One region of the Streptomyces violaceus genome, then DNA from elsewhere that is predicted to be linked to it. Evidence: riboswitches for the same ligand, from Rfam matches in the RefSeq annotation. Region 1 holds a riboswitch; the other holds the start of a gene.

The links. Region 1 has a riboswitch for glycine ahead of gcvT (glycine cleavage system aminomethyltransferase GcvT). Riboswitches for the same ligand answer to the same signal wherever they lie in the genome.
Region 2: linked by a shared signal. The riboswitch ahead of gcvP (aminomethyl-transferring glycine dehydrogenase) and the one ahead of gcvT (glycine cleavage system aminomethyltransferase GcvT) in region 1 are both predicted to bind glycine.

Annotation. Positions count from the first base shown of each region.
Region 1 is NZ_CP107911.1:2,694,704-2,701,861, reverse strand. It holds gene gcvH (glycine cleavage system protein GcvH) at 1-103, opposite strand, end outside; gene gcvT (glycine cleavage system aminomethyltransferase GcvT) at 205-1,326, opposite strand; glycine riboswitch at 1,365-1,491, opposite strand; glycine riboswitch at 1,493-1,593, opposite strand; gene OG542_RS11950 (AAA family ATPase) at 1,770-2,444, shown strand; gene OG542_RS11945 (enhanced serine sensitivity protein SseB) at 2,889-3,677, shown strand; gene OG542_RS11940 (enhanced serine sensitivity protein SseB C-terminal domain-containing protein) at 3,840-4,640, shown strand; gene OG542_RS11935 (ABC transporter permease) at 4,983-5,981, shown strand; gene OG542_RS11930 (ABC transporter substrate-binding protein) at 6,023-7,158, shown strand, end outside.
Region 2 is NZ_CP107911.1:7,573,908-7,581,065, forward strand. It holds gene OG542_RS34120 (MerR family transcriptional regulator) at 1-613, shown strand, start outside; gene OG542_RS34125 (DNA polymerase IV) at 748-2,151, shown strand; gene OG542_RS34130 (PRC-barrel domain-containing protein) at 2,167-2,541, opposite strand; glycine riboswitch at 2,655-2,750, shown strand; gene gcvP (aminomethyl-transferring glycine dehydrogenase) at 2,929-5,814, shown strand; gene OG542_RS34140 (TOBE domain-containing protein) at 5,898-6,317, opposite strand; gene OG542_RS34145 (ABC transporter ATP-binding protein) at 6,345-7,158, opposite strand, start outside.

The DNA of each region.
Region 1 (7,158 bases):
CGTTCGCCGCGTGCTCCGTGATGCCGATCGTCGAGACGCCGTCCTCGGCGCCCGACAGCCACTCGTGCTCCTTGCTGTACCGCAGCTCTTTGGGGTTGCTCATGGCCTGGATTCTCCTGTACGCGCGGGAGTGCTGATGAAGGGGACCGCTGGTGAGCGGGGATGTGGTGCCTGCGGGCCGCCGGAGCGGCCCGCGGCCAGTGTCTACTTCTGGCGCTTGTAGAACGGCAGCGCCACGACCTCGTACGGCTCGTGACTGCCCCGGATGTCCACGGCCACACCGGGTGTGCCGGGCGCCGCGTGCGCGGGGTCGATGTAGGCCATCGCGATCGGCTTGCCGAGCGTGGGGGAGGGAGCGCCGGAGGTGACCTCGCCGATCACCTGGCCGCCGGTGACGACCGGGTACCCGGCGCGCGGGACCCGGCGGCCCTCGGCGACGAGGCCGACCAGGACGCGGGGCGGGTTCTGCTCGGCGCGGGCGGCGGCCTGTGCCAGGGCCTCGCGCCCCACGAAGTCGCCCTCCTTCTCGAACTTCACGACCCGGCCGAGTCCGGCGTCGAAGGGCGTCAGGGAGGTGCTCAGCTCGTGCCCGTACAGCGGCATGCCCGCCTCCAGGCGCAGTGTGTCGCGACAGGACAGCCCGCACGGGACCAGGCCGGGGCCCTCGCCCGCCTTGGTCAGGGCCTGCCACAGCTCGACGGCGTGCTCCGGCTTCACGAACAGCTCGAAGCCGTCCTCGCCGGTGTACCCGGTGCGGGCGATGAGGGCCGGGACGCCCGCGACCGTGCCGGGCAGGCCGGCGTAGTACTTCAGGCCGTCGAGGTCGGCGTCGGTGAGGGACTTCAGGATCCCCGGGGACTCCGGGCCCTGTACGGCGAGCAGCGCGTAGGCGTCCCGGTCGTCGCGCACCTCGGCGTCGAAGCCGGCGGAACGTTCCACCAGCGCGTCCAGGACCACTTGGGCGTTGGAGGCGTTGGCGACGACCATGTACTCCTGCTCGGCCAGCCGGTAGACGATCAGGTCGTCGAGGATGCCGCCGTCGGCCTGGCAGATCATGGTGTAGCGGGCGCGGCCGGGCTTGACCCCGCCGATGTTGCCGACCAGCGCGTGATCGAGGAGGGCGGCGGCCCCCGGCCCCGTGACGGTGATCTCCCCCATGTGGGAGAGGTCGAACAGCCCGGCCTTCGTGCGCACGGCGTTGTGCTCGTCGCGCTCGGAGCCGTAGCGCAGGGGCATGTCCCAGCCGGCGAAGTCGGTCATCGTCGCGCCGAGCGAACGATGCAGCGCATCGAGCGCGGTGTGGCGGAGTTCTCCTGTACTGCTCATCGGTCGTCGTCTCCCAGGGGCATGACGGGCGAGGTCGTTCCTCCCCATCTGTCATCGGAACCTGAGAGGTTCGCCATGACCACACGGGACACGGCTTGCACCTTGGGTGGAGCCACGCCGCTTCCCCGGACTCCGGACAAGGGTGCGGCCCGCTTTTCAGATGTGCCTCGCCCGCGCGGTAACGGGGCCTGAGAGATTCAAGGGAGGGACTTGCTCCTTCGGCGCCCCAGCGTCGGACGGTGCTGGGGACTCTCCCGCGCGGATTCAAACGGCCGGTATGCAGTTGGCGCGCTCATCATTGCACGCATTGTCTTGGGGTGGCAGGGGGACCACCCTGTAGCAGGCCTGTTGCAGGAAGAGGACTAAAACCAGAGAGATCGGGCATTACCTTCTCTTTACACTCGGCGGGCAAGGGACTCCGTACCTGGCCCCAGGGGAGGACGATCACGGTGAACAGGACCACCGCGTATGCCACGACATCGGGCATCGCGCTGCCCGAGCAGCCGACCGCTCCGGCGCGTGCGGCCTGCGGCCCGCAGCCGGTGCCGGTCGTCCGCGACCTGCGCGAGCGTGCGGGCCGCGGCCCGCACGCGCTGCTGTTCGGACCCCGCGACATCGTCGTGGTCACGGGCCTGCCCGGCAGCGGCAAGTCCACGCTGATGCGGCGCACCGTGCCGGGCCGGCGCATCGACTCCCAGGACACCCGCGACCACTGGGACCGACGCATGCCGCGGGCCCTGCCGTACGCGGTCTACCGCCCGCTCGTCCGCCTCGCCCACTACGCCGGTCTGCGCCGCTCGCTGCGCGGCGGCGAGGCCGTCGTGGTGCACGACTGCGGCACGCAGGCCTGGGTCCGCCGCTGGCTGGCCCGCGAGGCCCGCCGCCGGGGCGGCACGCTCCACCTGCTGATGCTCGACGTCACCCCCGAGCAGGCCCTGGCCGGCCAGCGCGACCGCGGCCGTGGCGTCTCGCGGTACGCGTTCCTGCGCCACCGCGCGGCCACCACCCGCCTGCTGCGCGAGGTGGAACGGGGCGAACTGCCGGCCGGCTGCGGCTCGGCGATCCTCGCCGACCGCGACGCGGCGAACACCCTGCGCCGCATCGGCTTCGTGGGCTGACCCGCCCCGGCCGGTGAGTCGGTGTCATGGGCCTGGCCTGTCCGTGTGCGGTGAGCTGGTGTTCATGGGCCTGGCCTGTCCGTGGTCGGTGAGCTGGTGTTCGCGGGTCCGGCTGTCCGTGGTCGGTGAGCTGGTGTTCGCGGGTCCGGCTGTCCGTGGTCGGTGAGCTGGTGTTCGCGGGTCCGGCTGTCCGTGGTCGGTGAGCTGGTGTTCGCGGGTCCGGCTGTCCGTGGTCGGTGAGCTGGTGTTCGCGGGTCCGGCTGTCCGTGGCCGGTGGCCGGTGTTCACAGGCCGGCCGGCCGCGGCCCGTGAGCCGTGTTCGTGGGGCAGGGGCCCCCGGACGGGGTGGCCGTCCGCGGTCCGTGGTTCACGGGGTGGCCGTCCGCCGTTCCCGAGCCGCTAGCCTTTGAGTCACAGCAGTGGTTTCAGGCAGGCGGTAGGCAGATGGACTTCCCGGCGGACTTCTCCGCGGACTTCCCGGCGCAGACGCAGACCCACCCGCACGGCGGATGGCCCGGCAACGAGCTGGAGGAGGTGCTCTCGGCATCCCTCGGCGCCGGTCCCTCGGCCGGCGGGCGGATCGTCGAGGTGCTCGGCCGGAGCTTCGTGTGGATTCCGCTGCCCAGTGGCGGCGGCCCGCGGAGCGGCCCCCTCGACCTCCCCGGCATCGAGATCGAGGGCCAGGCGTACGTGCCGGTGTTCAGCTCCGAGGAGCAGTTCCGCCAGGTCGTCGGCTCGCACATGTCGTACACCATCGCGCCGGCCGTGGAGTTCGCCCGCGGTCTGCCCCCGCACGCGGGGATGGCCATCAACCCGGGCGGCGTCGTCGGCATCCCGCTCCCGCCGCCGGCCGTGGCCGAGCTGTGCCGGGCCGGCCGGACCCCGCTGGACGGCCCCGCGAGCGGCGGCCGGGTCCGCCTCTTCGAGCCCGACTGGCAGGACGACCCGGTGGACTTCCTCGCCGCCGCCTCCGCCGAGTTCGAGGCGATCGGCGTCGTCGTCACCGCCCGCCGCTGCCTCGCCGCGATCGAGACCGCCGACCCGGTGATGTTCGTCGGCGTCGAACTCTCCCAGTGGGAAGGCGACCGGCGCGCCCTCCCCCTGGAAGCCCTCACCCGCGCCGTCACCGCCGCCCCGGCCCCCTGGCCGGTCAACCTGGTGCTCCTGGACGTGGCGGAGGATCCGGTCGGCAACTGGATGCGCGACAGGGTCCGGCCCTTCTTCCAGCGGTAGGTCAGGTACCCCAGGGGCGCGGGGCCGTGACACCATGCGGCTCCGCCGCGTGGGCGCGAGAACCACAAACGGCCCGCACCCGCAGGGCAGCACCAAGCCCCGGGCACCTGCGCGGGCTTAAGCTAGGTCACGGTCGAGGCGTTGTACGAAGGGGCGGTAAAGGTGAGCGCGAGCGGCACGGCCGCGGCCGGACAGGTCGAGCACATGCTGCGCCAGGTCACGCCCGGGCGTTATGACGCCTATGAGGCCCTCCTGCGCGCGCTCGCGACCCCGCACAGCGGCCAGATCTGGATGCTCCTGTGGCACGGTCAGGCCGGATCCCCCGACGCCCAGTACGGAAACATGGAGGTCGAGGGCTGCGGCTACGCCCCCTGTGTGACCTCCGCGCAGGAGCTCTCGGCGAGCGGCTGGAACCGCAGTTACGAGGTGGTCGACGGAGTCGACGTGGCCCGCGCCCTCTACCCCGACCACTACGGCCTCTGGCTCAACCCGCACGCCCCCGGCGGCGGCGTCGGCGTCCCCTGGCTCGACCTGCGCCGGATCGCCACGGGCCTGGACCGCCAGCCCGCCGGACCCCTGCGGCTGTCCGAACCGGCCATCGAGATCCCGCAGTTCTACGCCCTGCTCGCGCAGAACGCCCACCGCACCCCGGCCGTCCGCTCGCTGCGCCGCGCCTGGGTGCAACCCGCGCTCGGTGCGCCGTATCTCGCCATCGGGCTCGATGTCTACGACGCCTCGCCACCGGCCGTGGACGCGGTGCGCGCGATGATGCAGCAGTCCCTCGGCGCCGTTCCGGACGGGCTCCCCGTGTCGACCGTCGCGATGTCCGACGAGCACGACCCGGTCGCCATGTGGCTGCGCGCCGGCGCACGCCCCTTCTACGACCGCGAGGCCCACGCCACCGCCCCCGTCCAGGCCCCCGCGTCGGGCTACGGATACCCGCCCGCCCAGGGCAGGTACTGACCCCTCCACAGGTCACTCCGAGACCCTTCCCGCACCATCCCCGAACGCGACAACCGCTCGACTCTCCGCGCGTAGATAAGGGTGAAAAGAGCAGGGATGTCCTAAAGTGCCCCTGTCGCAGCGCGTCCGACCCCTGTTACCCGTTGTCCGGATAACGGAACCCCCCAGACAGCATCACGTTTACGCATCCTTTCACCGCCAAGTCTGGCAACAGATCGCCAAAGCGTTGAAGACTCCCCGCAAGACACGGGCCGGGTCGGTCGCGTGTACGAGACAAACAAAACCGCTACAGCGGCAGCCAGGGGCTCGGCGATCGCCGGGTCGAGAGGGGTCAATCGCACCGTGACCGCACCGATCGAGACCACCGGGGCGGAAGCCGGAGCACAGCCCGAGGCCGTGCTCGCCGGGGTCAAGAAGAGCCAGATCGAAGGGCGCTCGCTCACTCAGATCGCCTGGATGCGCTTCAAGCGGGACAAGGTGGCGATGGCCGGAGGCGTCATCGTCATTCTGCTCGTGACGATGGCGGTGTTCTCCAAGCCGATCCAGTGGATCTTCAACCTCGATCCCAACAAGTTCAACCAGGACCTCATCGACCCGGCGCTGCTCGCCCCCAAGGGCGGCTGGGGAGGCATGAGTTGGGACCACCCGCTCGGCGTGGACCCCCAGTACGGCCGGGACATGCTCGCCCGCATCATCGACGGCTCCTGGGTCTCCCTCCTGGTCGCGGGCGGCGCCACGCTGCTGTCCGTGTGCCTCGGCACCGTGCTCGGTGTCGTCGCCGGGTACTACGGCGGCTGGATCGACAGCGTCATCAGCAGGCTGATGGACACCTTCCTCGCGTTCCCGCTGCTGCTGTTCGCCATCTCGATCTCGGCCTCGGTGCAGGACGGTTTCTTCGGACTCGACGGGCTGTCCCTGCGCATCTGCGTGCTGATCTTCGTGATCGGCTTCTTCAGCTGGCCGTACATCGGCCGCATCGTGCGGGCGCAGACGATGACCCTGCGCAAGCGGGAGTTCATCGAGGCCGCCACGAGCCTCGGAGCACGCGGCCCGTACGTCCTGTTCCGGGAACTGCTCCCCAACCTCGTCGCGCCGATCCTCGTCTACTCGACGCTGATCATTCCGACGAACATCCTGTTCGAGGCCGCGCTGAGCTTCCTCGGTGTCGGTATCGCTCCGCCGCAGGCCTCCTGGGGCGGCATGCTCAGCAACGCTGTGGATCTCTACACGGCTGATCCGCAGTACATGTTCGTGCCCGGACTGGCGATCTTCATCACCGTCCTGGCCTTCAACCTGCTGGGTGACGGGCTGCGTGACGCCCTCGACCCTCGCAGCAAGTGATCCATCGAAAGAGGGGGCTTCCTCAGGTGAAGACGAGAAGGGTGACCGCCGGCGTTGCGTCGGTCCTGGCGCTGTCGCTGGGTGCTGCCGCGTGCGGCGGCGGAGGTGACGACAACGACGGGGGAGGCAACGGCAAGAAGGACGCCGCGCTGAACTCGATCGTCAACGCGTCGAGCAAGAAGGGCGGGACGGTCTCGTACGAGCACTCGGACGTGCCGGACTCCCTCGACCCGGGCAACACGTACTACGGCTGGGTGCAGAACTTCTCCCGCCTCTACGGCAGAACGCTCACCACGTTCAAACCGGCGGCGGGCAAGGAAGGCCTGACGGTGGTGCCGGACCTCGCCGAGGGCCTCGGCAAGTCCAGCCCGGACGCCAAGACCTGGACGTACAAGCTGCGTGCGGGTGTGAAGTTCCAGGACGGCACCCCGGTGACGTCCAAGGACGTGAAGTACGCCATCGAGCGCTCCAACTTCGCGCCCGAGGCGCTGTCCAACGGCCCGACGTACTTCAAGTCGTATCTGGAGGGCGGCGACAAGTACAAGGGCCCGTACAAGGACAAGTCCGCCGAGGGCCTCAAGTCCATCGAGACGCCGGACGACCGGACGATCGTCTTCAAGCTGAAGCAGCCGTTCGCCGACTTCGACTACCTGGCGACGTTCTCGCAGACGGCCCCGGTGCCGCAGTCGAAGGACACCGGTGCGAAGTACGTGCAGGCCATCCAGTCCTCCGGCCCGTACCAGTTCCAGTCCTACGAGGAGGGCCGCGGCGCCACCCTCGTGCGCAACCCGCAGTGGGACGCCAAGACGGACCCGATCCGCAAGGCTCTGCCGGACAAGGTCACGATCAAGTTCAAGGTCAACCCGGTCACGGTCGACAACAACCTGCTCTCCGACAAGATCACGGCTGACGCGGCCGGCACGGGTGTGCAGCCGCAGACCCAGCCGAAGGTGCTGCAAGGCAAGTACGCCAACCAGACGGACAGCTCGTACGCCGGTGCGACGCAGTACATCGCGCTGAACGTGAACGTGAAGCCGTTCGACAACGCCGACTGCCGCAAGGCCGTGCAGTGGGGCCTCGACAAGCAGTCGGTGCTCGACGCCATGGGCGGCACGCCGAAGGGCGACGTGGCGACCACGCTGCTGCCGCCGTCGGTGAACGGCTACACCAAGTTCGA
Region 2 (7,158 bases), 4.9 Mb from region 1:
TCCCCCCGGCTCTCGGCTCCTTTCGGGCGGGGGGTACCCCCAGCCCGACGGTGCGGCCGATCATGCTCCGCAGCGACCGTCGGCGGTGCCGAGCAGCGGAGGGACGACGTCCATGGCGTCCGAGCAGATCGGCTATCGAGGCCCCACGGCCTGCGCGGCCGCCGGTATCACCTACCGGCAGCTGGACTACTGGGCCCGCACCGGTCTCGTCGAGCCGAGTGTGCGCCCCGCCCATGGGTCCGGGACGCAGCGGTTGTACAGCTTCCGGGACGTCGTCGTCCTGAAGATCGTCAAGCGGTTCCTCGACACCGGGGTGTCGCTGCAGAACATCCGCACGGCGGTCCAGCACCTCAGGGAACGCGGTTTCCGCGACCTGGAGCGGATGACGCTGATGAGTGACGGTGCGACGGTCTACGAGTGCACTTCGCCGGACGAGGTCCACGCCCTGCTCCAAGGGGGGCAGGGCGTCTTCGGGATCGCCGTGGGTGTGGTGTGGCGGGACGTCGAGAGCGCGCTGTCCCAGCTGCACGGGGAGCGTATCGACACCGGCGAGACCCTGGTAGGGCCCAACCCGGCGGACGAGCTGGCGCGGCGGCGGAACCGGGCTGTCTGACCCGTTGGACGGTGCGGTGTGCATGCGGCCGCAGCAGGCGGGATGTTTCCGCGCCGGGCTGTAAGCGGTTTCTCCCGGACCGGTCGGGAAGGTTCGGCACGGCGTTGTCAGTGGCGTAGGGCAGCATCGGAGTTGTGAGAACCGCGCCTACGATTCTGCATCTCGACATGGATGCCTTCTTCGCCTCGGTGGAGCAGGCGTCCAAGCCGAGTCTGCGCGGGAAGGCCGTGGTCGTGGGCGGGCTCGGGCCGCGGGGTGTGGTCGCGACCGCGTCGTACGAGGCCCGGGTCTTCGGGGTGCACTCGGCGTTGCCCATGGCGCAGGCCCGGCGGCTCGCGCCCAACGCCGCGTATCTCGTGCCGCGCTTCCAGTTCTACCGGGCGATCAGCGAGCGGGTGATGGAGCTGCTGCGTGCGTTGTCGCCACTGGTGGAGCCGCTGAGCCTGGACGAGGCGTTCGTTGACCTGGAGGCCGGAGGGGCGGCCTGGGACGAGCGGTCCGCGCGGCTGGCCGGGGTGAAGCTGCGTGCGGACATCCGGGCCGTCACGGGGCTCACGGGGTCGGTGGGGCTGGCCGCCTCTAAGATGCTCGCGAAGATTGCCTCGGAGCAGGCCAAGCCCGACGGGCTGGTGGTGATCGAGCCGGGGACGGAGCGGGCGATGCTGGGGCCGATGTCGGTGCGGACCCTGCCGGGAGTAGGGCCGGCGACGGGCGACCATCTGCGGCGGGCCGGGATCACCATCGTCGAGGAGATCGCCGAGGCGGGTGAGGACGAGCTGGTCCGGCTGCTGGGGAAGGCGCACGGACACGGGCTCTACGCCATGGCTCTGGCGCGGGACGACCGGCCCGTCGTGGCGGAGCGGGAGGCGAAGTCGGTGTCGGTCGAGGACACCTACGACGTGGACATCCACGACCGGCTGCGGGTCGGGCTGGAGGTGCAGCGGCTCGCCGACCGCTGCGTACAGCGGCTGCGCGGGGCCGGGCTGTCCGGGCGGACCATCGTGCTGAAGGTGCGGCGGTACGACTTCTCGACGCTCACCCGGTCCGAGACGCTGCGTGGGCCGACGGACGATCCCGGGGTGATACGTGAGGCCGCGGCCAGGCTGCTGGACTCGGTCGACACGACGGGCGGCGTGCGGCTGCTCGGGGTGGGCGTCAGTGGGCTCGCCGACTACACGCAGGAGGACCTGTTCGCGCAGGCGGCCGGGGAGCGGGCGGTCGCGGAGGGCCCGGTCGAGGAGCCTGCCGCGGCGCCGGTCGAGGAGTGGCCGGCGCCGGCCGAGCGGCGGTGGCCCGCCGGGCACGATGTGCGGCACGCCGGGTTCGGGCACGGATGGGTGCAGGGCAGCGGCCTGGGGCGGGTGACCGTACGGTTCGAGACACCCGACTCGGAGCCCGGGCGGGTGCGGACCTTCCGGGTCGACGATCCGGAGTTGGAGCCGGCGGACCCGTTGCCTTTGGTGTTACGAGAGCCTGAAGGGGGTCATGGGCCGGATGGTGACTCGGGGGATGCGGGGCTGCGGTCGGCCGCCCTTTAGGCGGTTACCGGGGCTTCAGGCCGTCTCGTCCGTGCCTGCCAGTTTGCCGAACTCGTGGTCCTGGAGCGGGGGAGGAGCGGCGACGTCGAGACCGTAGTGGTGGTAGAGCTGGAGTTCCTGCTCCGGGGAGAGGTGGCGGCCCACGCCGAAGTCGGGGGCGTCCTTGATCAGGGCGCGGTCGAAGGGCACGTGGAGGGCGCCGTCGATCAGTTCGCTGGGCTCGAGTGGGACGAAAGCGTCCCTGCTGAACAGGCCGGTCCGTATGGCGGCCCACTCCGGGGCGCCGGTGGCGTCGTCGAGGTAGACCTCGTCGATCGTGCCGATCCTGGTTCCGTTGCGGTCGAAAGCCTTGCGGCCGATCAGGTTGCGCGGATCGATATCGGTTCGCACGGGCCCTCCACATGGTCGCAACTCATCCGTAAACACTACAAAACGGCACAATCGGGGACGCGGCCACTCGAAGGTTCGTGCGTTGCCCTCGCTGGTAGGCTGACAGCGGCTGCTGACCCCGTGCGGGAGAGTCCTCCAGACATCATCGGAGGCGCCGAAGGAGCAAATCCTCCCCGGAATCTCTCAGGCTCACGTACCGCACGGACGAGGTCACTCTGGAAAGCAGGGCGGATGTCGACGGACTTCCGCTCTCACCGACGGTGAAAGCCGGAGGCCTTCGGGCGATCCGGTGAAGCTCTCAGGTTGACATGACAGAGGGGGAGGCCGTCCGGGTACCCGTGCCGTGGTGCCCCTCGAAGGTCGTGTCAGACCAGGAGGCCTCCGCATATGACCGCCCATCGCATTCCGCTCTCCGAGCTCGAAGAGGCAGTTCCCTTCGAGCAGCGCCACATCGGCCCCGACCATGAGGCGTGCGCCAAGATGCTCGCGCACGTCGGCTACGGCTCCCTGGACGAGCTGACGGCCGCCGCGGTCCCGGCCGTGATCAAGAGCGCCGAGGCACTGGACCTGCCGGGCGCCCGCGGCGAGGCCGAGGTGATCGCCGAGCTGCGCTCCCTCGCCGACCGCAACCAGGTCCTCGGCTCCATGATCGGGCTCGGGTACTACGGCACGTTCACGCCGCCGGTCATCATGCGCAACGTCATGGAGAACCCGTCCTGGTACACGGCCTACACGCCGTACCAGCCGGAGATCTCGCAGGGCCGGCTCGAGGCGCTGCTGAACTTCCAGACCATGGTCGCCGACCTCACCGGTCTGCCGACCTCCGGCGCCTCCCTGCTCGACGAGGGCACCGCGGCCGCCGAGGCCATGGCGCTGTCGCGGCGTCTGGGCAAGAACAAGAAGGGCCTGTTCCTCGTCGACGCGGACGCGCTGCCGCAGACCATCGCCGTGATCCGGACCAGGGCCGAGCCGACCGGCGTCGAGGTCGTCGTCGCCGATCTCAGTGCGGGCATCCCCGCCGACGTCGCCGGGCGCGAGATCAACGGCGTGCTGATCCAGTACCCGGGCGCCTCCGGAGCCGTACGGGACATCAAGCCGGTCATCGACCAGGCGCACGGGCTCGGGGCGCTCGTCACCGTCGCCGCCGACCTGCTCGCGCTGACGCTGCTGAAGTCGCCCGGTGCGCTCGGCGCGGACATCGCGGTCGGGACGACGCAGCGGTTCGGTGTGCCCATGGGCTTCGGCGGACCGCACGCCGGTTACATGGCCGTGGGGGACAAGATGGCGCGCAGCCTGCCCGGGCGGCTCGTCGGCGTGTCCGTGGACGCCGACGGGAACAAGGCCTACCGGCTGGCGCTGCAGACGCGTGAGCAGCACATCCGTCGTGAGAAGGCCACCAGCAACATCTGCACCGCGCAGGTGCTGCTCGCCGTCATGGCCGGCATGTACGCCGTCTACCACGGGCCACAGGGCCTGAAGAGCATCGCGCGGCGCACCCACCGGTACGCCACGGTCCTGGCCGCCGGGCTCGCGAACGGCGGTGTCGAGGTCGTGCACGGGGCTTACTTCGACACCGTGACGGTGCGCGTGGAGGGCCGGGCCGCCGAGGTCGTGGCCGCCGCGGAGCGGAACGGGGTCAACCTGCGGCTCGTCGACGCCGACCACGTCTCGATCTCCTGCGACGAGACCACGACGCGGGCCCAGCTGCGTGCCGTATGGGCCGCGTTCGGGGTCGAGGGTGTCGTCGAGGCGCTGGACGCCGCCACCGAGGACGGGCTTCCGGACGCTCTGCTGCGGTCCGACGAGTACATGACGCACCCGGTCTTCCACCAGTACCGCTCCGAGACCGCCATGCTGCGCTACCTGCGTCGGCTGGCCGACCGCGACTACGCGCTCGACCGCGGCATGATCCCGCTGGGCTCCTGCACCATGAAGCTCAACGCGACCACGGAGATGGAGCCGGTCACCTGGCCCGAGTTCGGGCAGCTGCACCCCTTCGCCCCCGCCGGGCAGGCCGAGGGCTACCTCACGCTCATCCACGAGCTGGAGGAACGTCTCGCCGAGGTCACCGGCTACGACAAGGTGTCCCTCCAGCCGAATGCGGGGTCGCAGGGCGAGCTGGCGGGTCTGCTCGCCGTACGCGGGTACCACCGGGCCAACGGGGACGAGCAGCGGACCGTGTGCCTTATCCCCTCCTCCGCGCACGGGACCAACGCCGCGAGCGCGGTGATGGCGGGCATGAAGGTCGTCGTCGTGAAGACCGCCGACGACGGCGAGATCGACGTCGAGGACCTGCGGGCGAAGATCGAGCAGCACCGTGACGAGCTGGCGGTGCTGATGATCACGTACCCGTCCACCCACGGTGTGTTCGAGGAGCACGTCTCCGAGATCTGCGCCCAGGTGCACGAGGCGGGCGGGCAGGTCTACGTCGACGGGGCCAACCTCAACGCGCTCGTGGGGCTCGCCAAGCCGGGGCACTTCGGCGGGGACGTCTCGCACCTGAACCTGCACAAGACCTTCTGCATCCCGCACGGCGGCGGCGGGCCCGGCGTCGGCCCGGTTGCGGTGCGTGAGCACCTCGCGCCGTATCTGCCGAACCATCCGCTGCAGCCCGAGGCGGGCCCGGAGACCGGGGTCGGCCCCATCTCCGCGGCGCCGTGGGGCTCGGCCGGCATCCTGCCGATCTCGTGGGCGTACGTCCGGCTCATGGGCGGCGAGGGGCTGAAGCGGGCCACGCAGGTGGCGGTGCTCAGCGCCAACTACATCGCCAAGCGGCTGGAGCCGCACTACCCGGTGCTCTACACCGGCCCCGGCGGGCTCGTCGCGCACGAGTGCATCATCGACCTGCGGCCGCTGACCAAGGCGACCGGTGTGAGCGTCGACGACGTCGCCAAGCGGCTGATCGACTACGGCTTCCACGCGCCGACGATGTCGTTCCCGGTGGCCGGGACGCTGATGATCGAGCCGACCGAGTCGGAGGACCTGGCCGAGCTGGACCGGTTCTGCGAGGCGATGATCGCCATCCGCGCGGAGATCGAGAAGGTCGGCTCCGGCGAATGGCCCGCGGACGACAACCCGCTGCGGGGCGCCCCGCACACCGCCGGCGCGCTCGCCGGGGAGTGGGAGCACGCCTACAGCCGTGAGGAGGCCGTCTTCCCGGCCGGAGTCACGGCCTCCGACAAGTACTGGCCGCCGGTGCGCCGCATCGACCAGGCCTTCGGCGACCGGAATCTGGTGTGCTCCTGCCCGCCGCTGGACGCGTACGAGGACTGACCGACCGACCGGTCAGAGGAGGGGCTCCGTCGTGCGGGGCCCCTCCGTCCTGCGGGGACTCTCCGTCATGCAAGGGCTCCCCGTCATCCGACGGCGAGTGACACCTCGGTCGACTTGATCAGGGCGACGACGGGGGTTCCGGCCGACAGACGGAGATCGTCCGCGGCGTCCTTGGTGATCGCCGCCGTCAGTTCGCCGCCTTCGACGGTGATCCGGACGGAGGCCATCGCGTCGCCGGCCGCGACGGCCGTGACCGTACCGGGGAGCCGGTTGCGGATGGACAGGCCCCCGACGGGGGTGGTGGCCAGCGCGACCTCCGTCGACTTCACCAGGGCGCGCACGGCGGTGCCCGGCGTGAGACCGAGGTCGTCGGCGGCCTCGCGGGTGATCGCGGCGGTGAGGTCCTGGCCGCCGGCGAGGCGAACCCTGACCGTCGCCATGGCCTCGCCCGGCGTGACGGCGGTGACGGTTCCGGGGAACTGGTTGCGGATGCTCAGGCTCATGGGGTGCACGGTAGCCCGGTAAGTGCCTTATGCCGGGTATGCGTGCGTCTGCGTCGCCTTGACCGTCGCCCAGACCGATGCGCCGGGATGCAGATCGAGTTCGGCCGCGGCGACCGTGGTGAGGTCGGCCGTCAGCGGGAGTTCGCCGGTGAGGTCCGCACGGATCTGGTCGCCGTGCGTCTCCAGGCCGGCGACCTCGCAGCGCCACAGGTTGCGGGCGCTGGAGCCGCTGGGGCGTTCCCGGTACAGCGTCACCGCGCCGGGCGGGAACGCCACGAAGGCCGGGCCGGAGAGTTCCTCCGTGGTCGTGATGGCCGGACCCGTGTCGAGCCGGACCGTGTGGCCGTCGGCCTGCCCCCGGTACAGGTTGAGGCCGACGAGCCGGGCGATGTAGTCCGTGCGGGGGTGGCGGGCGATGTCGGAGGGCGTGCCCTCTTGGACGACGAGGCCGTGCTCGACGACGACCAGGCGGTCGGCCAGCACCATGGCGTCCAGCGGGTCGTGTGTGACGAGGACTGCCACGGCTTCGAACTCGGCGAGGTGGCGCCGGAGTTGAGCGCGTACCTCCAGGCGGGTGCGGGCGTCGAGGGCGGCCAGGGGTTCGTCCAGGAGCAGCAACCGGGGCCGGGTGGCCAGGGCGCGGGCCACGGCCACGCGCTGGGCCTGGCCGCCGGAGAGGCGGCGGGGCTTGGCGCCGGCGTGGTCGGCCAGACCCATACGGTCCAGCCAGTCGGCGGCCTGGGCCCGGGCCTCGGCCTTGCCGGCGCCCCGGCAGCGCGGTCCGAAGGCGACGTTGTCCAGGGCGGTCAGATGCGGGAAGAGCAGATAGTCCTGGAAGACG